One region of the Pantoea sp. Ae19-2 genome, then DNA from elsewhere that is predicted to be linked to it. Evidence: predicted binding sites of a transcription regulator. Region 1 holds the regulator's gene; each other region holds the start of a gene.
What was found. Region 1 encodes PurR, which represses purine synthesis genes. Its sites were predicted from a motif close to CANGCAAACGTTTGCNTG; they were not measured.
Positions count from the first base shown of each region.

Region 2: purL (phosphoribosylformylglycinamidine synthase) is a predicted target of PurR. The motif match lies at 3,250-3,267, and genes of this name have one in related genera.
Region 3: gcvT (glycine cleavage system aminomethyltransferase GcvT) is a predicted target of PurR. The motif match lies at 4,092-4,109, and genes of this name have one in related genera.
Region 4: cvpA (colicin V production protein) is a predicted target of PurR. The motif match lies at 1,978-1,995, and genes of this name have one in related genera.

Region 1 is NZ_JBCHWE010000001.1:1,944,111-1,952,028, forward strand. Features, by position in the region: gene AAIE03_RS08935 (alkene reductase) at 1-697, shown strand, start outside; gene gloA (lactoylglutathione lyase) at 808-1,215, shown strand; gene rnt (ribonuclease T) at 1,335-2,006, shown strand; gene AAIE03_RS08950 (Grx4 family monothiol glutaredoxin) at 2,053-2,388, opposite strand; gene AAIE03_RS08955 (C40 family peptidase) at 2,753-3,574, shown strand; gene cydH (cytochrome bd-I oxidase subunit CydH) at 3,639-3,728, opposite strand; gene purR (HTH-type transcriptional repressor PurR) at 4,009-5,034, shown strand; gene punR (DNA-binding transcriptional activator PunR) at 5,031-5,936, opposite strand; gene punC (purine nucleoside transporter PunC) at 6,045-7,247, shown strand; gene cfa (cyclopropane fatty acyl phospholipid synthase) at 7,534-7,918, shown strand, end outside.
Region 2 is NZ_JBCHWE010000001.1:521,141-529,058, forward strand. Features, by position in the region: gene AAIE03_RS02545 (MurR/RpiR family transcriptional regulator) at 1-271, opposite strand, end outside; gene yfhb (phosphatidylglycerophosphatase C) at 427-1,065, shown strand; gene tadA (tRNA adenosine(34) deaminase TadA) at 1,139-1,633, shown strand; gene mltF (membrane-bound lytic murein transglycosylase MltF) at 1,630-3,087, opposite strand; gene purL (phosphoribosylformylglycinamidine synthase) at 3,355-7,245, shown strand; gene AAIE03_RS02570 (sensor histidine kinase) at 7,814-7,918, shown strand, end outside.
Region 3 is NZ_JBCHWE010000003.1:172,351-180,268, reverse strand. Features, by position in the region: gene gcvP (aminomethyl-transferring glycine dehydrogenase) at 1-2,430, opposite strand, end outside; gene gcvH (glycine cleavage system protein GcvH) at 2,486-2,875, opposite strand; gene gcvT (glycine cleavage system aminomethyltransferase GcvT) at 2,905-4,002, opposite strand; gene ubiI (FAD-dependent 2-octaprenylphenol hydroxylase) at 4,495-5,694, opposite strand; gene ubiH (2-octaprenyl-6-methoxyphenyl hydroxylase) at 5,707-6,885, opposite strand; gene pepP (Xaa-Pro aminopeptidase) at 6,882-7,918, opposite strand, start outside.
Region 4 is NZ_JBCHWE010000001.1:784,445-792,362, reverse strand. Features, by position in the region: gene purF (amidophosphoribosyltransferase) at 1-1,391, opposite strand, end outside; gene cvpA (colicin V production protein) at 1,429-1,914, opposite strand; gene dedD (cell division protein DedD) at 2,180-2,971, opposite strand; gene folC (bifunctional tetrahydrofolate synthase/dihydrofolate synthase) at 2,961-4,229, opposite strand; gene accD (acetyl-CoA carboxylase, carboxyltransferase subunit beta) at 4,321-5,235, opposite strand; gene AAIE03_RS03815 (DedA family protein) at 5,397-6,047, opposite strand; gene truA (tRNA pseudouridine(38-40) synthase TruA) at 6,073-6,876, opposite strand; gene AAIE03_RS03805 (aspartate-semialdehyde dehydrogenase) at 6,876-7,886, opposite strand.

The DNA of each region.
Region 1 (7,918 bases):
GCGTGCCGAAGACGGCAGCGTGTATCGCGAAGATACCTCAGTGCCGCGCGAACTGAGCATCAGTGAAATTCAGCAAATCGTTGCCGATTTTGGTCAGGCCGCTGCCAATGCGCGGGAAGCAGACTTCGACATGCTGGAACTGCACTCCGCTCACGGCTATCTGATGCACCAGTTCCTGTCACCGTCCTCGAATCAGCGTACCGATGAGTACGGCGGCAGCGTTGATAAACGCGGACGTTTTGCGCTTGAAGTGGTCGATGCCGCGATTGCCAACTGGTCAGCGGATCGTGTTGGTATCCGTGTCTCTCCTGTCGGCAGCTTCCAGAACCTGGATAATGGCCCGAACGAAGAAGAAGATGCACTGTGGTACATCGCTGAACTGGCGAAACGCAAGATTGCCTATCTGCATATGTCAGAACCTGACTGGGCAGGCGGTACACCTTACAGCGACGCCTTCCGTCAGAAAGTCCGTGATACCTTCCCGGGCGTAATTATTGGCGCTGGCGCTTACACCGTTGAGAAAGCGGATGATCTTATCAGCCGCGGCTTGATCGATGCCGTTGCCTTTGGTCGGGATTACATCGCTAACCCGGATCTGGCCCAGCGTTTACAACAAGATGCACCACTGAATCCACAGCGTCCCGAATCCTTCTACGGTGGCGGCGCTGAAGGCTATACTGACTATCCTGCACTGTAAAACGCAGGCAGCCGTGAGTCTTTCACGGCTGCGGTTATTCTTTGGCGATTATCGTCGCTATACTGAGTGTTTGTGTCATCCGGGGATGACGTTTTTCAAAAGAGGAAGCTATGCGTTTACTTCATACCATGCTGCGCGTTGGCGATTTGCAACGCTCCATTGATTTTTACACTCGCGTGCTGGGCATGCGCCTGCTGCGCCAAAGCGAAAACGCTGAATATAAATATACCCTGGCGTTTGTGGGCTACACCGAAGAGAGCGAAGGTGCCGTTATTGAGCTGACCTACAACTGGGGCGTTGAAAGCTACGATCTCGGTAACGCTTATGGTCACATCGCGTTGGGCGTTGATGATGTTGCCGCAACCTGCGAGCGCATCCGTAACGACGGCGGTAACGTGACGCGTGAAGCCGGCCCGGTCAAAGGTGGCACCACGATCATTGCCTTTGTTGAAGATCCAGACGGTTATAAAATCGAACTGATTGAAAATAAACATGCCGGACACGGCCTCGGCAGCTAAGCCGTCAACATCAGCCTGCGCAACGCGGGCTGATTCTCGCTTACCTTACCTGTACCTGCTGCAGACGGGGCGCTTTTTTGGCATACTACGCGCTGCCCTTTTTCTGCAATGAGATCCTGATGTCTGAATCGTCTTCCCCCAACGCACTCAATCAACGCTTTCGTGGTTTCTATCCCGTGGTTATCGATGTGGAAACGGCGGGCTTCAATGCGCAAACCGATGCGCTGCTGGAAGTCGCGGCCATTACGCTGAAAATGGATGACGAGGGTTGGCTTCATCACGACCAGACACTGCATTTTCATGTTGAACCTTTTGTCGGCGCTCTGCTGCATCCGGAAGCCCTTGCCTTTACCGGCATCGATCCCAGCAATCCGTTACGGGGCGCGGTGAGCGAATACGAAGCCTTGCATGCCATTTTTAAACTGGTGCGCAAAGGCATTAAAGATACCGGGTGCAATCGCGCGATCATGGTGGCGCATAATGCGACCTTCGATCTTAATTTTATGAATGCTGCCGCCGAACGCGCCAGCCTGAAACGGAATCCGTTTCATCCTTTTGCCACTTTCGACACGGCCGCCCTGAGCGGGTTAGTGCTGGGTCAGACGGTACTGGCCAAAGCCTGCAAAGCGGCCGGGATGGAATTTGACAGCAGTCAGGCGCACTCTGCGCTGTATGACACGCAGCAAACGGCCACGCTGTTCTGCGAACTGGTCAATCGCTGGAAACGTCTGGGAGGCTGGCCGCTGGCTCTAGCGGAAGAGGCAACAGAAGATCAGGGCGCGGCGGAGTAAAGGCCCGTTAAACGAAGAAAAGGCCGACGATGTCGGCCTTTTTTTATTATTCCGCTTCTTTAAACTTCTCAGCGGTTTCTTTGACCAGCGGTTGTAATTCGCCACGCTGGAACATCTCAACAATAATGTCGCAGCCGCCAACCAGTTCGCCATCGACCCACAGCTGAGGGAAGGTTGGCCAGTTAGCATACTTTGGCAGCTCTGCGCGAATATCCGGGTTCTGCAGAATATCCACGTAAGCGAAGCGCTCACCACAGGCAGACAGCGCCTGAACCGCCTGGGCAGAGAAACCGCAGCTTGGCAGTTTCGGCGAACCTTTCATGTACAGCAGGATCGGGTTTTCTGCGATCTGGCGCTGAATTTTTTCTACAGTACTCATTATTGCCTTCCTTAATTCGTCACTTCGTGTTTCTTTATTGTAGCGACTTCCCTTCAGGACTGAAAATGAGATTTTCTTCCCGTTAGGGCAAACCGCCATGTTTGTTAAGTCCGCTTGCGCGCTATCCACCCGCTCATCGGGACCCGAAAGGTGAATGTATTAATAATTTGCAATAATTTTGCTGAGTTAAGCTGCTGAAATTGCTTATTTATGCCTGCTTTTTACCCAAGTTATTAATTAATAAAAAAAGGACTTACTGTTTTAAAAAAAACTGGACTAGAATGTCTTCGGCGCTGATCGTTGATCAGATTTTTCTTAACCTTGTCAGATATCTGTTGAACCTGACAGCTTAACCAGTAAACGGACTATGCGTTCAATTATTACGCTTCTTATTCTGGCTTTTGCGCAACTGTTCTTTAACGTCGCCTCTGCATCACCGCAGGCGCCGGTTAAGGCCAGCTTGCATAAGGTAGAGAAAAAAAGTGCGCGCGAAGATGAGCGGCGCAAGCGACGCACGGTTAAAGCGTCGGCGAAAAAAAGCCGTTCCTCCGCAGAGCAGAAATCCAGCAAAACGCTTAAAACCAGTAAAAATCCCTCTCACGCGGTTGCCTCTCACAAAACCCTGACCAAAGCGACTGATTCACACAAGAAGCTCACAAAAAAAGTGGCGGCCAATGCCACCAGCAAGAAACGCTATGGTCATCAACGCGCGGTGAAGGTGGCGAAAGCGAACAGCAAGGATACCGGCACCATCAAAATGAGCAACGCACACCGTCAGCGCTATCAAAAAGCACGTGAAACGGCGATGGCAAAACTGATGGGACAGCTGGGCAAGCGCTACCAGTGGGGCGGAAAATCGCCGCATACCGGTTTCGACTGCAGCGGCCTGGTGTGGTACGCCTACAAAGATGTGGTGAAATTTAAAATTCCGCGTACTGCAAATGAAATGTATCACCTGCGGGATGCCGCGCCGGTGAATCGGGAAGCGCTGGAGAAAGGCGATCTGGTGTTTTTCCGCATCAACGGACGTGGCACGGCCGACCACGTGGGTGTTTACCTGGGTAACGGTAAATTTATTCAGTCACCGCGTACCGGAAAGGACATTCAAATCAGTGCGTTAAGCGAAGATTACTGGCAGCGCCACTATATTGGTGCGCGTCGCGTCATGACGCCAAAAACCGTTCGCTAAACGTCACTCCTCCGTCATACCGACGGAACGCAGCCGGGACAGGGAAACCTTCCCGGCTTTTTTATTAGTTCAGAATGGCGGTAAAGCTGAACGCAATAATCATCAACAGTGCAGCCGCCGTGGTCATCAATGACAGTTTCAGATCGGTACTCATCACAACTCCTTAGGCACAATTTTAGTAGGGGTTAAGCATTTTCCCACACGCGTGGGTAAAAATCTCGTTTTATCCGTGCAGCCTTGTTAGAATCCCCTCTTTGTTGCGCAACAGCGCGCAACATCGGTTGCGTCAGCACCCTTTTCAACCGTTATTTCCTGCCCCGATGCCCCATAACCGGTCAGAAAAACGATTTTTTTGCAGAAATAACCGTCCGCTGACGCAAACGTTTAACAACATGCTTATCAACAGGTTAGATAAGCCCGGGAGTTCGATTTTCATGGCAACAATTAAAGATGTGGCGAAACGTGCAGGCGTCTCTACCACAACCGTTTCTCACGTCATCAATAAGACGCGCTTTGTCGCAGAAGATACCCGCGAAGCGGTCTGGGAAGCGATTCGGGAATTACATTATTCACCCAGCGCCGTAGCACGCAGCCTGAAGGTGAATCACACCAAAACGCTGGGCCTTTTGGCCACCTCCAGCGAGGCGCCCTATTTCGCTGAAATTATTGAAGCCGTGGAGAATCACTGCTTTGATAAAGGCTACACCCTGATTTTAGGCAACGCGCATAACGACCTGCAAAAACAGCGTGCCTACCTCTCGATGATGGCGCAGAAGCGCGTCGATGGGCTGCTGGTCATGTGTTCTGAGTACCCGGATGATTTGCTGCAAATGCTGGAAGCCAACCGCAATATTCCCATGGTGGTCATGGACTGGGGCGAATCCCGTGCCGATTTTACTGACACGGTGCTGGATAATGCGTTTCAGGGCGGTTATCTGGCCGGCCGCTACCTCATCGAACGCGGGCATCGCGATATCGGCGCCATTCCAGGGCAAATGGAACGTAACACCGGTGGTGGCCGTCATGCCGGTTTCCTCAAGGCGCTGGAAGAAGCCGGTATTCAGCCGCGTTCAGAGTGGATTGTGCAGGGCGATTTCGAGCCTGAATCCGGGTATCAGGCTATGCAGCAAATTCTGTCGCAGAAGCAGCGCCCAAGCGCGGTGTTCTGCGGTGGCGATATTATGGCCATGGGCGCTATCTGTGCCGCCGATGAAATGGGCCTGCGCGTCCCGCAGGATATTTCGGTGATTGGCTACGATAATGTGCGCAACGCACGCTATTTCACGCCTGCACTCACTACCGTGCACCAGCCAAAAGCGCAACTGGGGGAGAAGGCTCTGGAGATGCTGCTGGACCGCATTACCAGCAAGCGTGAAGAGTCGCAAACCATCGAAGTGCATCCGACACTGATTGAGCGACGCTCTGTAGGCTACGGTCCCTATCGCGACTACCGTCGCTAATCCTCGCTCAACCACTCCTGATTGAGCGTTTGCGCATCACCCAGGTAATTGAGCAACCAGCCCAATGCCGGTGATGCGCGATCTTCCGCCCAACTGACGCAGCAGGGACTTTCTGGAAAAGGCTGGGGCAAGTTAAGTTCGGTCACTTCGCCGCTGTCCAGTAGCGGGCGGGCTAAGTGCCCCGGCACCATTGCGACGCACAGCCCGGACCGGACGCAGTCCAGCCCGGTCTGCCATTCAGGCACCACCAGTCGGCGTTGATTATCCAGAGCCCAGGTCATACGGCGCGGTAACGCACGCGAGGTGTCTTCCAGCACCAGCGAAGGCCAGTTGCGCAACGCCTCATCATCCAGCCGGGCGACCTGGGTTAACGGATGTTCCCGCGCGACGATGCAGCGCCAGTTCAGGGTTCCCATATCGCGGAAAGCAAACCGCCCGCCCACCGGAATCGCCTGAGTCGCGCCTATTGCGACCTCGACTCTTCCGTCAGCCAGCGCATCCCATACGCCGTTAAACACTTCATAACTGATGTGGAGCTCCATATCCGGAAAGTGGCGGTAGAAATCCCTGACGAACTGACGGGTTCGGTGCGGTTTCACAATGCAGTCCACCGCAATCGCGATTTGCCCTCGCCAGCCGTTGGCCAGTTGCTGGCACTGACGGCGCGTGGCATCCATTTTTTTGATGACGCTGCGGCCTTCTCGCACAAAATGTTCGCCCGCAGGTGTCAAAACAACCTCCCGGTGCTGCCGTTCAAACAGCGGTACCGCCAGCCAGGTTTCAAGCTGGCGAACGGTATAGCTGATGGCAGAAGGCACACGGTGCAACTCCTGGGCCGCAGCACTGAAACTGCCGCCACGCGCGACCGCATCAACCACTTCAAGCGCATATTCAGACCACATATCCTGCCTTTAAATTTTTTAACAGCAACAGGCAAATTTTACCGTTTCACAGTATGAAGTACAGCTTTTACACTGCCCCGCGTTTATCCTGCAAAAAATGAGAATCAGATGTCAGCTTCTAAAGGATTCATTCCCTATCTTGCCGTGCTCAGTATGCTGGGCTTTCTGGCCACCGATATGTACCTGCCCGCCTTCGGGGCCATGCAGCAAAGTTTTAACACCTCCGCCGGGATGATCAGCGCCAGTATGAGCCTGTTCCTGGCGGGTTTTGCCTGTGGTCAGCTGGTATGGGGACCGCTGTCAGATCGTATTGGCCGCAAACCGGTATTGCTGGCAGGACTGAGCCTGTTTGCGCTGGGTTGTGCGGGGATGCTGTGGGTGGACGACGTCGTACTGATGCTGGTGCTGCGCTTCATTCAGGCCATCGGCGTGTGCGCGGCTGCCGTGAGCTGGCAGGCCCTGGTGGTCGATCGCTATCCTCAGTCGCGCGCGAATAAAGTCTTTGCCACTATTATGCCGCTGGTCGCGCTGTCTCCTGCGCTGGCCCCGCTGCTGGGAGCCTGGCTGATTAGCCATTTTCACTGGCGCTCAATTTTTGTCGTTCTGACCGCGATTGCCGCAGCCCTGATCTTGATTACGCTGCGCCTGCCATCGGTACAAACAGCCCGCCGCCCGGCCCCGTCACAGCCCGGTTTTATGACGCTGCTGCGTTCACGCGTCTACAGCGGTAACGTCCTGATGTATTCTGCCTGCTCGGCCAGCTTTTTTGCCTGGTTGACCGGATCACCGTTTATTCTGGCAGCGATTGGCCTGTCGCCTGCTGATATCGGCTTAAGCTATATTCCGCAGACCATTGCTTTCTTAGTCGGCGGTTTTGGCTGCCGTGCGCTCCTTAACCGTTTCAAAGGGGCGCAGTTGCTGCCATGGCTGCTCATCGTCTATAGCCTTAGCGTACTGGCCCTGTTTGCCGTCGCCCTGTCAGGCTCGGTTTCACTCACCGCTTTGCTGGTGCCGTTTTGCGGCATGGCGCTGGCGAACGGGGCGATTTATCCCATCGTCGTATCCAGTGCACTTCTGCCCTTCCCCCATGCGACCGGCAGAGCCGCCGCCCTGCAGAACACGCTGCAGCTGGGCCTGTGCTTTGTCGCCAGCCTGGCCGTCTCGGCGGGCCTGACCCAGGCGCTGTTCACCACAACGCTCATCATGGCGGTGACGATTGTACTGGCGCTGGCAGGCTATCAGATGCAGCGCCGCACCGGCGCACAAACTGATATTGCCTCAACGGCACATCCCTGCCAGGATAATAACTGAGGCAACGACTTTTGTCGTCTGAGTGATCAACACGTGACGGGCCCGCCAGCGCCTCCTGTGCCGGGCCCTGATTCGCCGTACCATCATAATAACAATGTTTGACGCAGCCTCATCGCTGTGAAGGTGTCTTTGTGGGCAAATGCACTCTGCTGGCCCTTGCATTGCACCCTTTCTCTGTACGCTTAAGGTTGTCTGGCGCAAGGCGTCATCTGTGACTTTTCTCATAATCCTGAGAAACGGCTCCTGCTCTTTCTCAGGTTCTGACAGTTCTGGTGATGGAGTGGCTATGAGTTCAACATGTGTAGCAGAAGTGAATATCGAACGAAACCATTGGTACCGTATCGTTCATGAGTTATTGCAAAAAGCAGACATCGAAATCAACGGTTCCCGCCCATGGGACATTCAGGTTAAACATCCCGATTTTTTTAAACGCGTCCTGCAAAAGGGCTCCCTGGGGCTGGGCGAAAGTTATATGGACGGCTGGTGGGAGTGCGAGCGGCTGGATATGTTTTTTCATCGGGCGTTGAAACATAAGCTTGATGAGCAGCTTCCTCATCACGTGCAGGATATCGTGCGCATTGCGCTGGCCCGGCTGGTTAACCTGCAGTCGAAAAAACGGGCCTGGCAAGTCGGCAAAGCGCACTATGATCTGGGTAATGACCTTTTTACCC
Region 2 (7,918 bases), 1.4 Mb from region 1:
GATCGTCGCTCAGGATCTGGTTGTGCACGGTGATGGCATCTTTGTCCGCCAGCGATTCACTCAGCGCCAGCTTAAGTGCCGGAAAGCCTTTGTATCCCAGTTTTTGTGCGAATTTAACCACGCTCGACTGGCTGACCCCGGATTCTTCCGCCAGCTTTTGTGAACTCAGATGCCGTGCCCGATCCGGTTGTGACAGTAAAAAATCCGCCAGCCGACGCTCGTTCAGCGCCAGAGAGGGATAAAGCTGGCGAATGCGCAGCAATGAACTCATGCTCAATCCTCATGATTTAGCGGATGTTCCGCATGGAATAAATGATTCTATGCGCATTGTAGTCACTGGAATAAAAAATGACAGCCATCGCCTCGTTGGACGAAGATGACTACAATAGAGGCTGTTGATGCCAATTAGGTAAAAAGGAGTGTTGTTTGACCAACGATATACAACGTCGCGTGGTGTTTTTCGACCTTGATGGCACATTGCACCAACAGGACATGTTTGGCACCTTCATGCGCTATCTGCTGCGCCGCAAGCCGCTTAATCTGCTGCTGGTGGTGCCGTTGCTGCCGGTTGTGGGCGCGGGTTTATTGTTTAAGGGACGCGCCGCGCGCTGGCCGATGAGTTTGCTGCTGTGGTCGATCACCTTTGGCCGCTCTGAAGCAACACTGCTGCGGCTGGAAGCCGAATTCGCGCAATGGTTTCGACAACGCGTTAAAGCATTTCCCGTGGTGCAGAAACGACTCAGTGAATACCTTAGTAGTGATGATGCCGATGTCTGGCTGATTACGGGCTCACCGCAGTCGCTGGTGGAGCAGGTCTATTACGACTCCGCATTTCTACCGCGGGTGAAGCTCATCGCCAGCCAGATGCAGCCCGGTTTAGGCGGACGCATATTGAAAATGCGCTGTCTCGGCCATGAAAAAGTGGTGCAGCTTGAGGAGCAAATCGGCACGCCCTTACAGCTGTATAGCGGTTACAGCGACAGCAAACAGGATAACCCGCTGCTGTTCTTCTGCCAGCACCGCTGGCGCGTCACCCCGGGTGGCGAATTACAACAGCTGGAATAACCGCTGTCACGCTTCGGTTTTACGGATTCGATGGTTATAATGCGCCGCTTTTTTGCTGCCGGGAGTGGTCTGCGTGACTCAAGAACAAGATGAATACTGGATGCGCCGGGCGCTTACGCTGGCGCAGCGCGCATGGGAGCAGGGCGAAGTGCCGGTGGGTGCGGTGCTGGTTCAGGGCGATCGGGTGATAGGCGAGGGCTGGAACCGGCCTATCGGGCAGCACGATCCCACCGCCCATGCGGAGATCATGGCCTTACGTCAGGGCGGGAAAGTGCTGGAGAATTATCGCCTGCTCAATACCACGCTTTACGTCACGCTGGAGCCCTGCATTATGTGTGCGGGCGCGATGGTGCACAGTCGCATTGGCCGTCTGGTTTATGGCGCGCACGATGTAAAAACCGGCGCAGCCGGCTCACTGATTGATATTCTGGGCCATCCGGGAATGAATCATCAGGTGGCGCTGCATCAGGGAGTGCTGGAAGAGGAGTGCGCGGCAATGCTGAGCGACTTTTTCCGCATGCGCCGCCAGCAACAAAAAGCGCTGCGTCAGGCGCAGCGCGAAAGTTAATTCATTGCCACCTCAGGCGTGACGGCAGGATAACCTTTTCCCAGCTCTGCCTCCAGGGCCGCCTGTTGGGCAATGCGTTTTTCCTGCTCCTGCAAATAGCCCACCAGGCTAATTTCATATTTGCGGATATTCTCCACGTAATTATAGGCTTCCTGCCCGCGTGCATAGCCATAGGTGGTTTGTGAGTAGTAGCGCTTCTGGCTCAACATGGGTAGCCGCAGTTTGACATCTGCCCAGCTGTCGGGATTTCCACCCTGTTTAGCCGTGAGCTTACGCACATCCAGCATATGCGCATAGCCCATGTTATAGGCCGCCAGGGCAAACCAGATACGCTCATCTTCCGGAATCGTTTGTGGCACCTTTTCCATCATGTTTTGCAGATACTCGCTGCCGCCACGGATGCTCTGCTCTGGATCGGTACGGTCACCTACGTCAACGCTGTCAGCGGTATTCCGCGTTAACATCATCATGCCGCGGACGCCGGTAGGCGACGTCGCCTGCGGATTCCAGTGCGACTCCTGATAGGAAATCGCCGCCAGCAGCCGCCAGTCGATATTTTTGGCGTACTTTTCAAACAGGGGTTTTATATCGGGCAGCACGTTATCAATGGAGCGCAGGAAGGTGCGGGTATCCACGTAGTCGAAGGTGCCGACGTGACCGAGATATTTCTCTTCAAGTCTTGCCATCGCCCCTTCTTCTCCCATGCGGTTAAAGAAATCCAGCATGGCGGCGTTCAGGCTGTCATCGCTTTCGTGCGGTAAATACCACGTTACCGGTTCTTCATCGGTGACGTCGAAAGCCACGGCCAGTTGGGGATGAATGCGCTGAAGCAGGGAAATCGTCACGGAATCGCCAATCGTATAATCCAGCTTGCCTTCCGCCACGGCTTCCAGCAGGGCTTTCGGACTTTGATCGGTCGAAATGGCCCAGTCGAGATCGGGATAGTGATTCGCCCGGGCGTTTTTAAGCGTCGACAGATAAGCCGATCCAGAGGCAACAACCAGTCGCCCCTTTAAGTCACCCAGGTTTTTTGGCCGCGGTTTGTCCACGCGATAGACCAGCTGCTGCGAAACGCTGTAGTAGCCCGGGCCGATCTGATAACGCGACAAACGCTCATCGTTATAAATCAGACCTGCCGCCAGCAGATCCGCTTTGCCGTCGTCGAGCGCATCGAACAGATCGCTGAGGTTGGCGCGCACCGTTATATCAAGCTTAACGCCCAGATAATCGGCAAAACGCTTCGCCAGCTCGTAGTCCATCCCGGCCGGTGCTTTATTCACGGTGTAGTAAGTCAACGGCGAGTTTACGGTACTGACGCGTAGCACTCCCCGTGATTTAATCTGTGAAATCGTATCTTGTCCTCCCCCGTACCAGGGAATAGACGGCCACAGTGCCAGAGCCAGCAGCACGGTAAGCAGACCGATAACCAGATAATTAAATTTTAGGCGTTTCAAATAGTTATCTCTCGATGGCTCCAAGGCCTCTGTCTTTTAAGGCAGTATTGATCTTGTTTTAACTCCCAGAGCGAGGGGCATTTTGCGCAACAAACACCGGCAGAGCAACTTATAAAGCAATTTTTGCGCAAATTTCAGGCAAATCTTGATGGCCATAAATTTTGCGCAAACGGTTTCGTCGCGGAGTGGGTTTCTTTATAATACGCCCCGTTTTCCCCTGTTGCGCCCAATGAAGCGTCGCCCGGCGCTTCGAAGACGAGAGATCTTATGATGGAAATTCTGCGTGGTTCGCCCGCCCTGTCGGCATTTCGTGTAAACAAATTGCTGGCCCGCTTTCAGGACGCTCATCTGCCGGTGAGTGATATTTACGCTGAGTACGTCCATTTTGCCGATGTCAGCGCGCCGCTGAGTGAGGATGAAAAATCCCGTCTGCAGCGCCTGCTCAAGTACGGTCCTTCTCTCGCTGAACATGCGCCACAAGGGCGTTTAACTCTGGTCACGCCACGTCCTGGTACGATATCGCCGTGGTCATCAAAAGCCACAGACATTGCTCATAACTGCGATCTGTCGCAGGTGCGTCGTCTGGAACGAGGCATGGCCTTTTATGTCCAGGCACCTCAGCTTTCTGAAAGCCAATGGCAAACGCTCTCCGCACTGCTGCACGACCGCATGATGGAAACGGTTTACAGCGATTTCAGCGAGGCTGAGCAGCTGTTTGCTCACCATGAACCTCAGCCGGTCAAAAGCGTTGATGTGCTGGGTGAGGGCCGTCAGGCGCTGGTTCAGGCCAATATGACGCTCGGCCTGGCGCTGGCCGACGACGAAATTGACTACCTGCTGGCGGCCTTTACCCGGCTGGGACGCAATCCGAACGACATTGAACTTTATATGTTTGCCCAGGCGAACTCTGAGCACTGTCGCCACAAAATCTTTAACGCTGACTGGATCATCGACGGCGAAAAACAGCCTAAATCACTGTTTAAAATGATTAAGAACACCTTCGAGCAAACGCCGGATTATGTTCTGTCAGCCTATAAAGATAACGCGGCGGTAATGGAAGGCTCGGAGGTCGGTCGCTTCTTCGCGGACGCAGAAAAGGGTGAGTACGCCTATCACCAGGAAGCCGCACACATTCTGATGAAGGTTGAAACGCACAACCACCCAACCGCGATTTCGCCCTGGCCTGGCGCTGCAACCGGCTCCGGCGGTGAAATTCGTGATGAAGGCGCGACGGGGCGCGGTGCCAAGCCGAAAGCGGGCCTGGTCGGGTTCTCGGTGTCGAACTTGCGCATCCCCGGCTTCGAACAGCCCTGGGAGGAGGATTTTGGCAAGCCCGCACGCATCGTCAGCGCGCTGGATATTATGACCGAAGGCCCACTGGGCGGCGCAGCCTTTAACAACGAATTTGGTCGTCCGGCCTTAAACGGCTACTTCCGGACCTATGAAGAGCAGGTTAACAGCCATAACGGGACTGAACTGCGCGGCTACCACAAGCCCATTATGCTGGCTGGCGGCATCGGAAACATTCGTTCGGACCACGTTCAGAAAGGTGAAATCACCGTCGGGGCCAAACTGGTCGTGCTGGGCGGGCCGGCGATGAATATCGGCCTGGGCGGCGGTGCGGCATCATCCATGGCATCAGGCCAGTCCGATGCGGATCTCGACTTTGCATCGGTGCAGCGTGACAACCCTGAAATGGAGCGTCGCTGCCAGGAAGTGATCGACCGTTGCTGGCAACGGGGCGATGACAACCCGATTCTGTTTATCCACGATGTGGGCGCGGGCGGCCTGTCCAACGCCATGCCGGAACTGGTCAGCGACGGTGGACGCGGCGGTCGCTTCAACCTGCGCGACATCCTGAGTGATGAACCGGGAATGAGCCCGCTTGAAGTCTGGTGTAACGAATCACAAGAGCGCTATGTGATGGCCGTTGCCCCTGAAAAGCTGGCCGAGTTTGCTGCCATTTGTCAGCGCGAACGTGCGCCGTATGCGGTGATTGGTGAAGCCACTGAAGAGCAGCACCTGACCCTGAACGACAGCCACTTTGATAACAGCCCGATTGATATGCCGCTGGACGTCCTGCTGGGCAAAACCCCGAAAATGACGCGCGATGTGGTGAAACTGCAGGCGAAGGGCGATGCCCTGCAGCGCGAGGGCATTACGCTGACGGACGCGGTAAATCGCGTGCTGCACTTGCCAACCGTAGCGGAAAAAACCTTCCTGATCACCATCGGCGATCGCAGCGTAACCGGCATGGTGGCGCGCGATCAGATGGTGGGCCCCTGGCAGATCCCGGTTGCTAACTGCGCCGTTACGACGGCCAGTCTCGACAGCTACCATGGCGAAGCCTTCGCGCTGGGCGAGCGTGCGCCTGTCGCACTGCTGGACTTCGCCGCCTCGGCCCGTCTGGCCGTGGGTGAAGCACTGACTAACCTGGCCGCGGCGCCGGTCGGTTCGTTGAAGCGGGTGAAACTCTCGGCTAACTGGATGTCGGCCGCGGGCCATCCGGGTGAAGATGCGGGCCTGTATGAAGCCGTAAAAGCCGTCGGTGAGGAACTGTGTCCGGCGCTCGGCATCACTATCCCGGTGGGTAAAGACTCTATGTCGATGAAAACCCGCTGGCAGGAAGGCACCGAACAGCGCGAAATGACCTCGCCGCTGTCGCTGGTGATCACGGCTTTTGCAAGGGTAGAAGACGTACGTCGCAATGTGACGCCACAGCTGGTCGCCGATCGGGACAACCTGCTGCTGTTAATCGACCTTGGCAACGGCGCTAACACCTTAGGCGCGACGGCGCTGGCTCAGGTTTATCGTCAACTGGGTGACAAGCCTGCTGATGTCCGTGATGCAACGCAGCTGGCTGGCTTCTTTAATGCCATTCAGGCACTGGTCAGCCAACAAAAACTGCTGGCTTACCATGACCGCTCAGACGGCGGCCTGCTGGTTACTCTGGCGGAAATGGCTTTCACCGGTCACTGTGGCATCGAAGTCGATATCGCGGCGCTGGGCAGCGATGCACTGGCTGCGCTGTTCACCGAAGAGCTGGGGGCGGTGATTCAAATCAACGCGGCGGATCGCGAAGCCGTGGAGCAGATTCTTGCTGAACATGGCCTGGCGCACTGCAGCCATGTGCTGGGCAGCGCACAGTCGGGCGATCGCTTTGTGATTCGCTCAGGCGACAGCGCGGTTTACAGCGAAAGCCGCACCATCTTGCGGACCTGGTGGGCAGAAACCACCTGGCAGATGCAGCGTCTGCGTGATAATCCGGCCTGTGCCGATCAGGAACATCAGGCAAAGCAGGATGACACCGATCCCGGACTGAACGTTAACCTGACCTTTAAGCCAGACGAAGACGTTGCAGCACCGATGATTGCGACGGGCGCGCGTCCACGCGTTGCCGTGCTGCGCGAGCAGGGCGTTAACTCGCATGTGGAAATGGCGGCCGCCTTTGATCGGGCAGGTTTTACGGCGGTTGACGTGCATATGAGTGACCTGCTGGCGGGCCGGATCGATCTGGAACCTTTCCAGGCGCTGGTGGCCTGTGGCGGTTTCTCCTACGGTGACGTATTGGGCGCGGGTGAAGGTTGGGCGAAATCCATTCTGTTTAACCCGCGCGTACGCGATCAGTTCGAGTCGTTCTTCCATCGCCCACAAACGCTGGCACTGGGCGTGTGTAACGGCTGCCAGATGATGTCTAACCTGCGTGAATTGATTCCGGGTAGTGAGCTGTGGCCGCGCTTTGTCCGTAACCAGTCTGAACGTTTTGAAGCACGCTTCAGCCTGGTTGAAGTGGCTGCCAGCCCGTCGTTACTGTTGGATGGCATGGCCGGTTCCCGTATGCCGATCGCCGTATCGCACGGCGAGGGCTTCGTGGAGGTGCGTGATGGCGCGCACCTTGCCGCACTGGAATCGAAAGGGCTGGTGGCGCTACGTTATGTCGATAACACAGGCAAGGTGACGGAAGCCTATCCGGCAAACCCGAATGGCTCGCCAAACGGTATTACTGCGGTGACCAATGAAAGTGGACGCGTCACAATTATGATGCCGCATCCAGAGCGTGTGTTCCGCACGGTCAGCAACTCATGGCACCCGGCTGAATGGGGCGAAGACAGCCCCTGGATGCGCATTTTCCGCAATGCACGGAAACAATTGGGTTAAGAGCGGCGAAAAAAGACCGGGAGGCCTGAGTGCCTCCCTTTTTTTATTCCCCGTTTGTTGGCAAAAGGAGACATACGTCACCTTTTGTTGTCGCCGATTGGTGACATCTATCTTTATGATTTCTATAGATTGAAAGGGAAAAGCAAAATTGTGTTGGTATCTGGCGACACTTTTAGCGGACCAGACAGTCTGAAATGAGCGAAGTCAGCTGAATGGTTTTTTCAAAATATTGATTACAAAGGTATTTTAAAAACTGGCATGAACCTTGCTATACTATGCCTGTTGCTCATTCATCTGTTTATGATTGCCACCCCACAGCGGGCAGAGCTCATAAAATCCGAATGACGCACCAAACGGAGCCTGTCGTCCACCCAACCGATAATCGTATGTTCTGCATCGTTATCAAGCATCGGACGCAACGTTGAGTTAGGCTCCACCCATTCTCGCGTACTGCTATGGCGGTGCGTCAACGGCAGGCCATCGCGCCTGCCGTTTTCTTTTCTGCCTCTTCCTTCTCTGGGCTGACTCCGCTAGCATCCGGTAAGCGTATCTTTAAGGAAGCCGTCGCGTGAAAAAATGGCGTTTATTTCCCGGGTCCCTGCGCCAGTTGGTGCTGATGGCCTTTTTGCTGGTGCTCCTGCCGCTGTTGGTGCTGGCCTGGCAGGCCTGGGAA
Region 3 (7,918 bases), on a different contig from region 1:
ACGGCCATTCGCGCCGGTGTAGAGCACCGGATACGCGGATTTCAGGCGAGTCGCGATGTAGTTGGCGTTCAGAATCGCTACGGAGCTGGCTTTCTTCAGGCCGTCCGCGCCCATCATGCGGATGTACATCCAGCTGATTGGCAGAATAGAGGCGCTGCCAAACGGGGCGGCGGAAACCGCGCCTTGCTGGGTCAGCATCTCTTCAATCTGCACCACGCTGTGGCCCGGTACAAACGGAGCCAGATGCGCTTTCACGCCGATTGGGCCCATGCCCGGGCCGCCGCCGCCGTGCGGAATGCAGAAGGTTTTGTGCAGGTTGAGGTGTGAAACGTCAGCGCCGATATACCCCGGCGTGGTGATCCCCACCTGGGCGTTCATATTGGCGCCGTCCAGGTAAACCTGGCCCCCAAACTGATGCACGATCTGGCACACTTCGCGGATCGTTTCTTCGTACACGCCATGAGTGGACGGGTAAGTCACCATGATGCAGGAGAGCGCTTCGCCCGCCTGTTCGGCTTTAACACGCAGATCCTGCAGATCGATGTTGCCTTGTTTATCACAAGCCACGACGATCACTTCCATACCCGCCATTTGCGCCGAAGCCGGGTTGGTACCGTGCGCAGAGCTTGGGATCAGGCAGATGTTGCGGCTGCCTTCGTTGCGGCTTTCGTGGTAGCGGCGGATAGCCAGCAGGCCAGCGTATTCGCCCTGGGCGCCGGAGTTCGGCTGCATGCACAGCGCGTCGTAGCCGGTCAGTTTCACCAGCCAGTCGGACAGCTGGGCGATCATCTGGTGGTAGCCTTCGGCCTGGTTTGCCGGGCAGAACGGGTGCAGCTCGGCAAATTCCGGCCAGGTGATCGGGATCATTTCGGCCGCAGCGTTCAGCTTCATGGTGCAGGAGCCGAGCGGGATCATCGCCTGGTTGAGCGCCAGATCTTTACGCTCCAGAGAGTGCATGTAGCGCATCATCTCGGTTTCGCTGTGGTAGCGATTAAAGACCGGGTGGGTCAGGATCTCGTCATCGCGCAGCATCGGAGCCGGAATGGACTGGCTGTCGTTGGCAACGTCACGATCCAGCTTGTCGATATCCAGGCCGTGAGCATCGCCCAGCAGCACGTCGAACAGAGCAACAACATCTTCACGGGTGGTGGCTTCATCAAGAGTGATGCCTACCGCGTTCAGGATGTCGCTACGCAGGTTAATTTCACGCGCTTCGGCACGCGCCAGCACGGCGGCTTTATCAGCCACTTCAACACAAAGGGTGTCGAACCAGTGTTTGTGGCGCAGAACCAGCCCTTTCTGCTGCAGGCCGGCGGCCAGAATGTCGGTCAGGCGGTGGATGCGGCCTGCAATGCGTTTCAGGCCAGCCGGGCCGTGGAAGACCGCATACAGGCTGGCAATGTTCGCCAACAGCACCTGGGAAGTACAGATGTTGGAGTTCGCCTTCTCGCGGCGGATGTGCTGCTCGCGGGTTTGCATCGCCATGCGCAGCGCGGTGCGGCCAGCGGCATCGCGGGAAACGCCGATAATACGGCCTGGCATGGAACGTTTAAATTCATCGCGAGCGCCGAAGAACGCCGCGTGCGGGCCGCCGTAGCCCATTGGGACACCGAAGCGCTGGGCAGAGCCGAAGACAATGTCCGCACCCTGTTTGCCCGGCGCGGTCAGCATCACCAGCGTCATGAAATCTGCGGCTACGCTGACCACAACTTTACGCTGTTTCAGCTCGGCAATCAGAGCCGTGTAATCATGCACTTCGCCGGTGGTGCCCACCTGCTGAAGCAGCACGCCGAACACATCCTGATGGTCCAGCACTTTCGCAGCATCATCGACAATGACGTCAAAACCGAAGGTTTCCGCGCGGGTACGCACCACGTCCAGCGTTTGTGGATGAACGTCAGAGGCCACGAAGAAACGGTTAGCGTTTTTCAGCTTGCTGACGCGCTTAGCCATTGCCATAGCTTCGGCTGCCGCGGTAGCTTCATCAAGCAGAGAAGCGGAAGCGATATCCATGCCGGTCAGGTCAAGCGTGACCTGCTGGAAGTTCAGCAGCGCTTCAAGACGCCCCTGGGAAACTTCAGGCTGGTAAGGCGTGTAGGCGGTGTACCAGCCTGGGTTTTCCAGCATGTTACGCAGAATCACCGGCGGCGTTTGTACCGCGGTGTAACCCATGCCAATGTAATTTTTGAAGCGTTTATTGCGGCTGGCAATGCCTTTTAACTCTGCCAGGGCCGCAAACTCGGTCGCCGCGGCGCCAATCTGAGGCGGCTCAGCAAGCTGAATATCCTGCGGGACAATGCTGGCGATCAGGTCGGGGAGCGTCTTCGCGCCGACGGTCTCCAGCATCTCTTGCTGCTGCTGCGCGTCCGGGCCAATGTGACGGTCGATAAACGCTTCGTGATTCTCTAACTGACGTAAAGACTGGGTCATGAGCGGTGATTCCTGAAATGGTTTCCCCTCCCCGCAAGGGAGAGGGGTTTAAAAATTACTCGTCTTCTAACAGTGCTTCATAGGCAGAAGCATCCAGCAGCGCAGCAACCTGTGCTTCGTCGCTGGCTTTAATTTTGAAGATCCAGCCTTCGCCATAAGGCTCGCTGTTGACCAGTTCCGGGCTGTCGCTCAGCGCGTCGTTGACCGCAACGATTTCACCGCTGATTGGCGCGTAGATGTCAGAAGCCGCTTTCACGGATTCAGCAACGGCACAATCATCACCGGCAGAAACGGTGGCGCCCACTTCAGGCAGGTCAACAAATACCATGTCGCCCAGCAGTTCCTGCGCGTGTTCGGTGATGCCCACGGTGTAGCTGCCGTCAGCTTCTTTACGCAGCCATTCGTGCTCTTTGCTGTATTTCAGTTCGTTCGGCACATTGCTCATTGTTTTCTCCTGATACCAGATTTCAAAATTTAAAGCGCGACCGGCTTACCGGCGCGAACAAAAATAGGTTTGGTGACTTTGACCGGCATTTCGCGGTTGCGGATCTGCACGATCGCCGTTTCACCGATACCCGCCGGGACGCGAGCCAGCGCAATGCTGTAGCCGAGCGTTGGCGAGAAGGTGCCGCTGGTGATTGCCCCTTCGTGCGTATTGCCCTGCGCGTCGGTAAACCGTACCGGCAGCTCATTACGTAATACGCCTTTTTCGGTCATGATCAAGCCAACCAGCTCTTCGGTGCCGTTCGCACGCTGTGCTTCCAGCGCTTCGCGGCCGATAAAGGCACGATCTTCTGGCTGCCACGCGATGGTCCAGCCCATGTTCGCGGCTAGTGGAGAAACGCCTTCGTCCATGTCCTGGCCGTAAAGGTTCATGCCAGCTTCAAGACGCAGCGTGTCGCGAGCGCCCAAGCCGCAAGGCTTAACGCCCGCCTCAACCAGCTGCGCCCAGAATCCCGCGGCCTTGTCGTTCGGCATTGCAATTTCATAGCCCGCTTCGCCGGTGTAGCCGGTGGTGGCAATAAACAAATCACCGGACTGCACGCCAAAGAACGGTTTCATGCCTTCAACGGCTTTACGCTGCGCTTCGCTAAACAGCGTGGCGGCTTTGGCTTTCGCATTCGGCCCCTGAACAGCAATCAGCGCCAGGTCGTCACGCACGGTGACGGACACGCCAAACGGTTCAGCGTGCTGGTTGATCCAGGCAAGGTCTTTTTCACGAGTAGCGGAGTTAACAACGAGGCGGAAATAGTCTTCAGTGAGGAAATAGATAATCAGGTCGTCAATCACGCCGCCGGAAGCATTGAGCATGGCAGTGTAAAGCGCTTTGCCCGGCTGGGTGAGTTTGGCGACGTCGTTGGCGACTAAGTAACGCAGAAACTCGCGGGTACGGCTGCCGTGCAGATCGACGATGGTCATGTGCGACACGTCGAACATACCGGCGTCGGTGCGTACGGCGTGGTGCTCATCAATTTGCGAGCCGTAGTGCAGCGGCATCATCCAGCCGTGGAAATCAACCATGCGGGCACCGCAGAGCGTGTGCTGTTCAAATAAGGGGGTCTGTTGAGTCATCTTTTCCTCTTTAACCATCTGGTGGCAAGGCGGATTTGGCTTTGCCAACCGTCAGACGAAACCCGGCATCGCCACCGTTCCCCGATAGCGACGCAAACGTTACCTTTGACCTGAACTTACCACCGAACGGGGACGTAAACCATAAGCGAAAAACGGTCATTGCATTAGCTTATGACCAAAATGGGAGAGGAAGTGTGCAGAGTAATTGACTGTAAAAATGCGATTCACTCCACATTAACAGCAGGTATTTAGTGTCGAATTTAGCACTGGCTAACATTTACGACCATTTCAGAAACAAATTGACTACATCGCATAATTTGTAAGATTAGAAAATGTAATCCGAGATTTGTCCTGAGATTAGAATATTTCAAACGAGGGAGCAGATACCCTTCCCGGTCATCGGGAAGGGAAATGTGACGGGGTTATCACTATGGATTCCATCAGGTGGGTGAGTACTGCTCACCCCCGTGTAGCGCGAAGTATGACGAGTATTTATTGCAGCCAGGATGGCAGATCTTGCAACCCCATCGCCTGGCGAACCAGTTGAGGTTTAACTCCCGGCAGCGTATCGGCAAGCTTCAGGCCAATATCTCTGAGGAGTTTTTTCGCCGGGTTGCTGCCGGCGAACAAATCGCGGAAGCCTTGCATACTGGCCAGCATCACCGCCGCGCTGTGCTTGCGGCTGCGCTCATAGCGACGCAGGTAGAGATGCTGCCCAAAATCTTTGCCTTCGCGATGCAGGCGGCGAATTTCCGCAATCAATTCCGCGGCATCCATAAAACCGAGGTTGACGCCCTGCCCGGCCAGTGGGTGAATGGTATGGGCGGCATCGCCCACCAGCGCCAGACGATGGCCGGCAAAGCTGCGGGCGTAGCGGCCCGTCAGCGGGAAGGTGCGGCGCTCGCTTTCAACAGAACACAGGCCGAGACGCATGTTAAACGCAACGGAAAGCGCCTGGTTAAACGCTTCATCGTCGGCCTGCTGCATACGAGCCGCTTCTTCCGGCGGCAGCGACCAGACAATAGAACAAAGATGTGGGTCAGAAAGCGGCAGAAATGCCAGAATGCCTTCGCCGTGGAACACCTGACGTGCGACGGCCTGATGCGGCTCGGCGGTGCGAATCGTCGCTACCAGCGCATGATGGTTATAGTCCCAGAACGTCAGCGGGATATCGGCTTTGTCCCGCAGCCAGGAGTTGGCGCCATCTGCGCCCACCACCAGCCTTGCAGTTAGCATTGTGCCGTCTTTCAGGGTCAGGAAAGCGTCGTTTTCACCCCAGGCGACCTGGTGAATGTCCACGGGGGCCATCAGGCTGATGTCGCTGCATTGCTCCGCACGTTGCCACAGCGCCTGGTGGATCACCGAGTTTTCGATGATGTGCCCCAGGTGGCTAAAACCGAAGCTCTTATCATCAAAGGCGATTTGCCCGAAGCTGTCTCGCTCCCAGACTTCCATCCCGTGATAGCTGCTGGCTCGCTCGCTGATTTTTGGCCACGCGCCCAAATGCGTCAGCAGCTTTTCGCTCGCCGCATTGATAGCCGAAACGCGCAGTTCCGGGGCAGCGTCAGGCCCCAGCGGCTGGGGAAGATGACTTTCAATGACCGCAACGCGCAGGCCGCTGCCCTGAAGTCCGCAGGCCACCGCCAGCCCCACCATGCCGCCGCCGACAATCGCCACATCTACGCTTTGCAAATTGACTCTCCTTTAACGCGCCACCCAACCCAGGGTGCGCTGAGCCAGCACGTCTCGTGCCGGAGTAAAATGTTCCATCGCCATCAGGCCAAGGTTACGGCCCGCCACTAGCGGTGCCCAGCGGTTAGCAAACAGCTGAACCAGCCCGTCAGTGACGCCAATAGTTGCCGCTTTATCTGCGGCACGGCGCTGCTGATAAGCGGCCAGAACCGGGAAGCTGCCGACATCCGTGCCTGCAGCGTGCGCCTCTGCCAACCCTTCAGCCAGCGACATAACGTCGCGCAGGCCAAGGTTGAACCCCTGCCCGGCTATCGGATGCAGCGTTTGCGCGGCATTGCCTACCAGCGCCAGGCGATGGGATACGGTCTGAGAAGCCTGTTGTAACGCCAGAGGATAATGATGACGAATGCCTGCATGGGTAATTCGCCCCAGCCGCCAGCCAAAGGCACGCTGAAGCTGCTGACAAAACGCTGCTTCGCTCCAGCTTTCAACCTCGTCACGGGCATCCAGCGCATGGCACCAGACCAGCGAGCAGCGCCCGTCGGACATAGGCAGCATGGCGATTGGCCCGAATTCGGTAAAGCGCTCAAATGCCCGGCCATGATGGGGTTCAGAAGTAGTGACGTTGGCAATCACGGCGATCTGCTGGTAGCTCTGCGGCTGCCAGGTGATGCCGCACTGCGCCGCCAGCTTAGAACGGGTGCCATCCGCGGCAACCAAAACGTTGCCCTGCAGCTCAACGCCGTTATCCAGCACAACCTGCACGCTATGCTCATGCCGGGTAAACGACGAAACGCGCTGCGGGCAGTGCAGCGTTACGCCAGGCGCTTTACGCAGCAGGCTAAAAAGACGCAGCCCGACGTCGTGCAGCTCCACAACCTGCCCAAGCGCATCAATCTGGTAATCCTCAGCTTCAAGGGTGACGAAGCCGGCGTGGCCTTTGTCGCTGACGTGCACGGTTTTAATTGCCGTGGCGCAGTCGACGAGCGCAGACCATACGCCAATGCGGGCCAACTGCTGCCGGGTGCCCTGGGCGAGCGCGATGGCTCTGGCATCAAACCCCGGATGAGCGGCTGAGTCCGGGGCAATCGCCTCGATGAGGTGCACCGGCAATTTCCCCTGGGTGAGGGTCGATATGGCTAATGCCAGCGTCGCCCCCGCCATCCCGCCGCCAACAATGATGACGCTCATGGCTGACGCGCCGCTGCCATCAGCGCTTCGATATCGTCTGCCGACTTCACCACGCTGGCGGTCAAGTTCTCGTTGCCGTCTTTGGTGATCACAATGTCGTCTTCAATGCGGATGCCAATGCCACGATACTGCGCGGGCACGTCCGCATCCGGAGCAATATAAAGCCCAGGTTCGACGGTGATGACCATACCCGGCTCCAGCACGCGTGACCTGTCCTGCCCGTAAGCGCCCACGTCGTGCACGTCCAGCCCCAGCCAGTGGCTCAGGCCATGCATAAAGAACGCGCGGTGGGCGTTATTGGCGATCAGATGATCGATATCGCCTTTCAGAATACCGAGCTTCACCAGCCCCTTAACCATGATGCGCACCACTTCCGTCGTCACTTCCTGCATGGACGTGCCCGGCCGGTAGAGTTTTAGCGAGGTTTCGAGCGATTCCAGCACGATGTCGTAAATTTCACGCTGCGCTGGGCTGAATTTGCCGTTAACAGGGAAAGTGCGCGTGATGTCTCCGGCGTAGCTTTGGTATTCACATCCGGCGTCTATCAGCACCAGATCTCCGTCGCGCAGTTCACTTTCGTTTTCGGTGTAATGCAGAATGCAACCGTTCTCACCGCCGCCCACAATAGTGGTGTACGAAGGATAACGCGCGCCGTGGCGAGTAAACTCGTGGTGAATTTCACCCTCGAGCTGATATTCAAACATTCCCGGGCGGCAGGCCTGCATGGCACGAGTATGCGCCAGCGCGGAAATCTCGCCGGCACGACGCATAACGGTAATCTCTTCTTCGGATTTGAAGAGGCGTAGTTCGTGTACCGTCGGGCGCCAGTCGGTCAGGGTTACGGGCGCAGCGAGATTTTGACGCGAACCACGACGCAACTTATCCAGCGCGGCAAAAACGATGTTATCCGCATATTCGTACTCGCCCTGAGCGTGGTAAACCGCATCCAGACCGTTTAGCAGGAGATGTAATTGCTCACCGATTTCGCTGAAGGCCAGCGCGCGATCCACCCCTAACTTCTGCGGGGCAGCGT
Region 4 (7,918 bases), 1.2 Mb from region 1:
CCGTTAAAGACGGAGCACTCAAACTGCACGATATCCGGGTTCTCTTCCCGTACGGCTTCGATAAGGTCATCGAGATCCTGGAAAATCAGCGCATCTGCTTTGATAATCTGGCGAATCTCTTCCACTTCACGGCCGTGGGCAATCAGCTCGGTCGCGCTGGGCATATCAATGCCGTAGACGTTAGGAAAGCGCACTTCCGGCGCGGCAGACGCAAGATAGACTTTTTTCGCGCCCGCCTCTCGCGCCATCTCGATAATCTGCTCGGAGGTAGTGCCACGAACAATTGAGTCATCAATCAGCAGCACGTTCTTGTCGCGGAACTCAGCGCGGTTAGCGTTGAGCTTGCGGCGAACGGCGCTGCGGCGCAGTTGCTGGCCCGGCATGATAAAGGTGCGGCCCACGTAGCGGTTTTTCACAAACCCCTGACGGTAAGGCTTATCAAGGATGCGGGCGATTTCCAGCGCGGTATCCATCGAGGTTTCCGGAATGGGAATCACCACGTCGATATCCAGATCTTCCCACTCGCGGGCGATCTTCTGACCCAGCTTGGTGCCCATGCGCACGCGGGCGCTGTAGACCGAAATCTTATCCAGGAAGGAGTCCGGACGCGCAAAATAGACGTATTCGAACAGGCAAGGATTGTTTTTTGGATTTTCGGCACACTGACGGGTTGAAAGCTGCCCCTGCTCAGTGATGTAAACCGCTTCACCCGGTGCCACGTCACGGATAAATTCAAAACCCAGGGTATCCAGCGCCACGCTTTCGGAGGCGACCATGTACTCGGTACGGCCATCGGCAATGACGCGTTTGCCCAGCACCAGTGGCCGAATGCCGTTAGGATCGCGGAAGGCGACCATGCCGTGACCGATGATCATCGCCACCACGGCATAGGCGCCACGCACCTGCTGGTGGACGGCAGCGATGGCGGCAAACACGTTATCGGCTTCCAGCGGATAGTGCTGAAAACGATCCAGTTCCTGCGCAAAGATATTCAACAGGATTTCAGAATCGGAGGTGGTATTAACGTGACGGCGGCCTTTTTCGAACAGCTGCTTACGCAGCTCGTGGGCATTGGTCAGGTTACCGTTATGGGCAAGGGAAATACCGTACGGCGAGTTAACGTAGAATGGCTGGGCTTCAGAAGCGCTGGAGCTGCCCGCGGTAGGATAGCGTGCGTGACCAATCCCCATGTTGCCTTGTAAACGTTGCATATGACGCGCTTCGAAAACATCGCTGACCAGACCATTAGCCTTACGCAGGCGGAAGCAGTTCAGCGCATCGATGGTACAAATGCCTGCGGCATCCTGCCCACGGTGCTGGAGCACCGTTAACGCGTCATAGATCGACTGGTTGACCGGCATGAAACCGGTGATACCGACAATACCGCACATGTTGTCATTTCCTCATTAAGCCGTACGCCCGGTGGTCTCACCGGGGCAAAAAACTCGACGTGCTTTTCAGGTAGTCAAAAAACCACCTGATTATAGAACTGAACTCGGGAATAAGTTGAGACTGCTGCCAGTCCGGGCTCTTTGAAAAGCCCGTGAATGTATCCAGGAAGAACAGCAGAGCGGCCACGATGAGCACACCACGCAATGCCCCGAAACAAACGCCTAATACCCGATCGGTTCCCGACAGGCCAGTTTTCTCAACCAGCGAGCCGATAACGTAGTTCACGATTGCGCCCACAATCAGGGTCGCGATGAACAGCACCGCAATCGCGATTCCGTTACGAACCAGTTCGTCGTCAAAACCTGTGAACCAGACTGCAAGGTAGGCATAGTAATGACTGGCGACAAAAAACGCGCATCCCCAGGTAACAAGAGATAAGGCTTCGCGGACAAACCCTCGAACCAGGCTGACCAAAGCCGAAAAACCAACTACCGCAATAATGACGTAATCAATCCAGATCATGAACTCTTCCAGCGCCAGTGCCATTGCACCCCTGCTTCCAGTTCGGGGCGCATTCTAACAGAAAAAGAAAACGTTTGCGTAGGGGTTTTCAGGTTCTGCATCCATAAAAAAGGCGATGAAAAAATCCGTCTTCGCCTGTGTCATTTTCACCCCGCTAACAGGCTGAAAAGTTGTCAGAAATTTAGCGTTAAGCCGGGTCAGGCACTGCCGTTCTCATCCCGATTGGCGCTGCCTGTTATTTCTATCGGCAGCGCCAATCGGCGCTTTAGCGGGCGCTGTAAGACTTAACCACGCCGCTCAAGCCTGAAACGTTCTTCAGCTCGCCGACGGCCGCCTGCATCTTGGCTTTTGACGCATCCGGCCCCACGTAAATGCGGGTGATTTGTCCCTGCACGGGCGTAGACGGCACGGTATAGGCCCGGTAACCCGACAGGCGCAGTTTCGCCACAATCTCGTTAACCTTGCTGGCGTTCTTGAGTGCGCCTAACTGAACAACGTAAGCCTGACCGGCAGGCTGCGTTTCTTTGGGCTGCTCCGCAGGCGCGGTTTTTTCCGCAGGCTGCGACTGCTCGGCCGGTTTAGTTTTTTCAACAGGCTTAGCCTGCTCAACCGGTTTGGTTTTTTCTACCGGTTTGCTCTGCGTCTGCTCGACCGACTTCGGTTTAGCCTGCTCAACCTGTTTGGGTCGGGTTGGCTCAACCGGCCTGGCTTTCGGCGCTGCCGTGGCCGGAGACGAATGGACCGGTGGCGGTGAGACCACGCTCGGTTCGCTACTTTGCTCGGGCTGACTGCTGCCCTCGGCGGCGGCATCATCATCCGTATCAGAATGGCTGACCGCACTGCCTGCGCCTGCTGGCGGATGCGCAGGCAGCGACTGCGTCACCGGCGGCACCATTTCGCTGTCCTGCTGGTCATCGGGTTTGGGCACCAGCGGGATCGCGGCAAATTCTTCTTTATAATGTTTTTTCTTACCATCCAGCAGCCCCGGCAATACGATCACGCCGACGGCCACCAGAATAACGGTACCGACTAAACGGTTTTGAAACTTACTCGCCACGTCCTTTCTCCGTTTCAATCGATTCCATAACCTGCGCCACCGTCAGGAAAGAGCCGCAGACCAGAATAATATCCTGCGCTTCCGCCTGCTGGCGCGCCTGGTGCCAGGCCTGTTCAACATCCGCAAATGCCTGAGCGGACGTTACGTGCGCCATGAGCTGCTCCGCGCTGGCACCGCGCGGACCGGCCAAGGGTGCGCAATACCAGCAGTCCACCTGAGGTGCCAGGGCCGCCAGAGTGCCCGCAATGTCTTTATCGTGCAGCATCCCCACAACCGCATGGACGCGTCCGCTTTGCGGCAATGCAGCCAGTCGCGAGGCCAGATAGGTCGCCGCATGCGGATTGTGGGCAACGTCCAGAATCACCCGTGGGGATTCGCTGATGGTCTGAAAGCGTCCCGGTAAAATCGCCAGCGGCAGATGCGCACGAATGATTGCATCGCTCACGTTCAGCCCGGAGGCGCGCAGCGCCACCAGTGCGGTAGCCGCATTTGGCAACGGCACCTGAGGCAGCGGTAAATCATGCAGCTCGCCTTGCGCATCGCGCAGCGACCAGCTCTCTGCCTGCTGATGATAGTGCCAGTCGCGCCCGTGCTGCATTAACCGCGCACCTTTTTCACGGGCAACCTGAGCAATTGTGGCAGGCATATCAGGTTCACCGACCACGGCGGGTTTCGCCTGGCGGAAGACACCGGCTTTTTCCCGGCCAATACTGTCACGATCCGGGCCAAGCCAGTCGGTATGATCCAGCGCGATACTGGTAATCACCGCGACATCCGCATCGACAATATTGGTCGCGTCCAGCCGACCGCCCAACCCGACTTCCAGAATGACGACATCCAGCCCCGCCTGCTTAAACAGGTTAAGCGCCGAGAGCGTGCCAAATTCAAAGTAGGTCAGAGAAACCTTACCCCGTCCGGCCTCAATATCGGCAAAACTGGCGCTGTGTTGGGCTTCACTGAGTTCCTGCCCCTGAATCCGGACGCGCTCGGTGTAGCGCACAAGGTGCGGCGAGCTGTAAACCCCAACCCGATAGCCGGCTGCCATCAGTAAGGTTTCCAGGGTGCGACAGGTGGTCCCTTTGCCATTGGTGCCCGCAACGGTAAAAACGAAGGGTGCAGGCTTGAGCAGGTCCAGACCTTGCGCCACCTGGCGAATACGATCCAGGCCCAGTTCTATCGCCTGAGAGTGGAGGTGCTCAAGATAATAAAGCCACGTGGCCAAAGGCGACGTGGCTTGAGGAAGGTGAAGATTGTCCATATGTCCCGTTTTGCAAATTTATACCCGATGAAAGCCGCAAGGTATACGGTGCATTGGTGGAAGGCGCGACCTGCGCACCTTCTGTCTCCTGTCAGGCCTCGTTGCTCTCCGGATGGCTCGTCGCAGGTGCGAACGCTTCACCGTCGTGCAGCGGTGCGGGCAGATTCATCATTTTTGCCAGCAGACTCGCCAGTTTATAGCGCATTTCCGGACGACGAATGATCATATCAATCGCCCCTTTCTCGATCAAAAACTCACTCCGCTGGAAGCCCGGCGGCAGTTTTTCACGAACGGTCTGCTCAATCACACGTGGACCCGCAAAGCCGATCAGGGCTTTAGGTTCGGCAATATTCAGATCGCCCAGCATCGCAAAGCTGGCAGAGACGCCGCCCATGGTCGGGTCGGTCAGCACCGAAATATACGGCAGACCGCGTTCCTGCATTTTCGCCAGCGCGGCACTGGTTTTGGCCATCTGCATCAGCGACATTAACGCTTCCTGCATACGCGCACCGCCACTGGCGGAGAAGCAGATCAGCGGGCAGTTATCTTCCAGCGCCTGCTCAACAGCCCGGACGAAACGTGCGCCAACCACCGATCCCATTGAGCCGCCCATAAAGGCGAATTCAAAGGCGGCCGCCACAACCGGCATACCGTGCAGCTGACCTTTCATCACGATCAGCGCATCTTTCTCATTCGTGGCTTTCTGTGCAGCAACCAGACGATCTTTATACTTTTTGGAATCCCGGAACTTCAACAGATCCTTGGGTTCCAGCTCGCTGCCCAGCTCAACCAGCGTGCCCTGATCGAGCAGGCTCGCCAGGCGCTCACGGGCATGCATGCGCATGTGGTGGTCGCACTTAGGGCAGACCTCAAGATTACGCTCCAGCTCGGCACGATAAAGTACCTGGCCACAGCTGTCGCATTTTGTCCACACTCCTTCCGGAATACTGGCGCGACTTGTGGGCGTAATGTTGCTTTTATTAAGAATGCGTTCAATCCAGCTCATTGATGACCTTTCTGTTTAAAACTGACCTGGTCCAGTCGTCTTGATACTGCTGAAAACCGCTTCAGCAGACGGTAAATGTCGCTCATTAAACCACAACCAATTAAGACTGTGGATAAAAATCTGGTCTTACCCCTGAGCAACGCGGCTACTCAGGGATAATTTTACTGCTTAGCCTGGCGGCGATGGCGCCAGATTTCAATCACACCTGGCAGAATCGACACCACGATGATCCCGAGGATAAGCAGCTTAAGGTTTTCCTGTACCACGGGCAAATCGCCAAACAGATAACCCGCATAGGAAAACAGCAGCACCCAGGCCAGCGCGCCCGCGACGTTAAACAGGGCGAAGTGGCGGTAGGACATGTGTCCCATTCCGGCGACGAAAGGCGCAAAGGTCCGCACGATGGGCACGAAGCGCGCCAGGATAATGGTTTTCCCACCGTGCCGGGCATAAAAGGCATGGGTTTTATCCAGATAGCTGCGGCGGAAAATTTTCGAGTTCGGGTTGCTGAACAGCCGTTCGCCAAAGAGTTTGCCGATGGTGTAGTTCACGGCGTCCCCCAGAATAGCGGCAATGACCAATAGCGCCACCATGAGATGCACGTTGAGATCGTTACCCGGCAACGCGGCCAGCGCCCCTGCCACGAACAGCAGTGAATCACCCGGCAAAAACGGCGTGACGACTAAGCCCGTTTCGCAGAACAAAATCAGAAACAGGATGGCGTAGATCCAGATGCCATACTGCGCGACTAATTCGGCCAGATGCACATCAATGTGCAGAATAAAATCGACCACAAAATGGATAAACTCCATAACGATCCCTTGTACGTAAGGTTAATTAATCCGCGAGGAACAATGGCCCCATCGCCGGCTGAGGTAAAGCAAAATGCACGGGATAATCCACCGCCACCAGATAAAGCCCTTCGGCTTTCGCCGTTGCCGCCGCCAGCGTGCGATCTTTAGCCGCCAGCAGTTCCGCCATCCAGGATTCTGACTGATTGCCGCAGCCAATTTCCATCAGACTACCGACAATATTGCGCACCATATGGTGCACAAACGCATTGGCTTTAATATCGACAATCACATAAGGCCCGTGGCGCGTGACGTTCAGGTGCATCACGTTGCGCCACGGCGTTCGCGACTGACACTGCACGGCGCGGAAAGAGGTAAAATCATTCTCGCCCAGCAGGCACTGTCCGGCGCGCTGCATCTTTTCTACATCCAGAGGATAGTAAAAATGCGTCACGCCATTACCCAGAATCGCCGGACGGAGCCGCTGATTGTAGATCAAATAGCGATAACGCCTGGCGGTTGCGCTAAAACGCGCGTGAAAGTCGTCCGGCACCGCCTTGACCCAACGTACGGCGATATCGTCTGGCAGATTGGCGTTCACGCCCAGCGTCCAGGCGGCATCGGCGCGCTGCGCAACGGTTTCAAAATGCACCACCTGGCCGGTGCCGTGTACGCCGGCATCGGTGCGGCCGGCACAGAACACGCTGACCGGATGGTCGGCCACTTTCGACAGCGCCCGTTCCAGCTTTTCCTGCACGCTGCGCACTTCCTGCTGTCGTTGCCAGCCATAGTAGCGGCTGCCGTCGTACTCGATGCCCAGTGCCAGTTTTTGTGTCTGACCTTCTGACATCAGTACATGTACTCCTGAACCAGCTTCTCAGCGGTCTTCACTGCCATCAGCGCACCGCCGAAACGGACGTTGTCGGCCACCGACCAGAACTGCAACAGCTCAGGAATGCCGTAGTCGTTACGCACACAGCCAATGCTCAGTTCATCGCTGCCCGAGGCATCGGTAACCGGCGTCGGCACCGCATCCTCTTCGCTCAGATGAATATCCGCAGCCAGCGCCAGCTCTGCCCTTGCCTCTTCCGCCGACAGCGGGCGCAGGTTTTCAATATGTACGATCTGCGCATTGCCATAAAATACCGGCGCCTGAATGCTGCTGACCGCCACGGGCAAACCCTCGTCCTGCAGGACTTTGCGTACCTGATCGACCAGGCGGCGCTCGCTTTCTACGCTGCCTTCGCTATCTGCCAGCTGCGGCAGAAGGTTAAAGGCCAGCTGGCGGCCAAAATGGTGTTCGTCAGCGGGCACGCCGTTCAGCAGACGCGCACTCTCACCGGCCAGCGCATCCACGGCCACTTTGCCGTGGGTGGAGACAGAGATCAGATTGGTGACCTGTAAACGGCCCAAACCTGCCGCATCCACCAGCGGTTTGATTGCCGTCAGCAGTTGACTCACCAGATTATCCGCCACGCTGATGATGTTGCGATTACGGTAATCGGCCAGCACCTGTGGATTCACATCCGGCACCACCAGCGGCACGTCCGGTGACAGGGCAAACAGCTCGCTGCTGTCGATCACCAGACAGCCCGCGCCCGCCGCCTCTTCGGCATAGCGTTCTGATGCATCGCGACCGGCAACAAAAAAGGCCAGCTGCGCCTGTGACCAGTCAAACCCGGCCGCGTCTTCAACGCGCACAGAACGTCCTTCAAAACGTTTGATTTCACCGGCACCGTTGTCGCTCGCCAGCAAATACAATTCACCAACCGGGAACTGGCGTTGAGCCAGTAGTTCCAGTACAGCGTTCCCTACTGCGCCTGTTGCGCCCAGTAGCGCAATATTCCAGCCGTCAGACATGTTGGTTTACCTCAGACAATGACATAAAAACA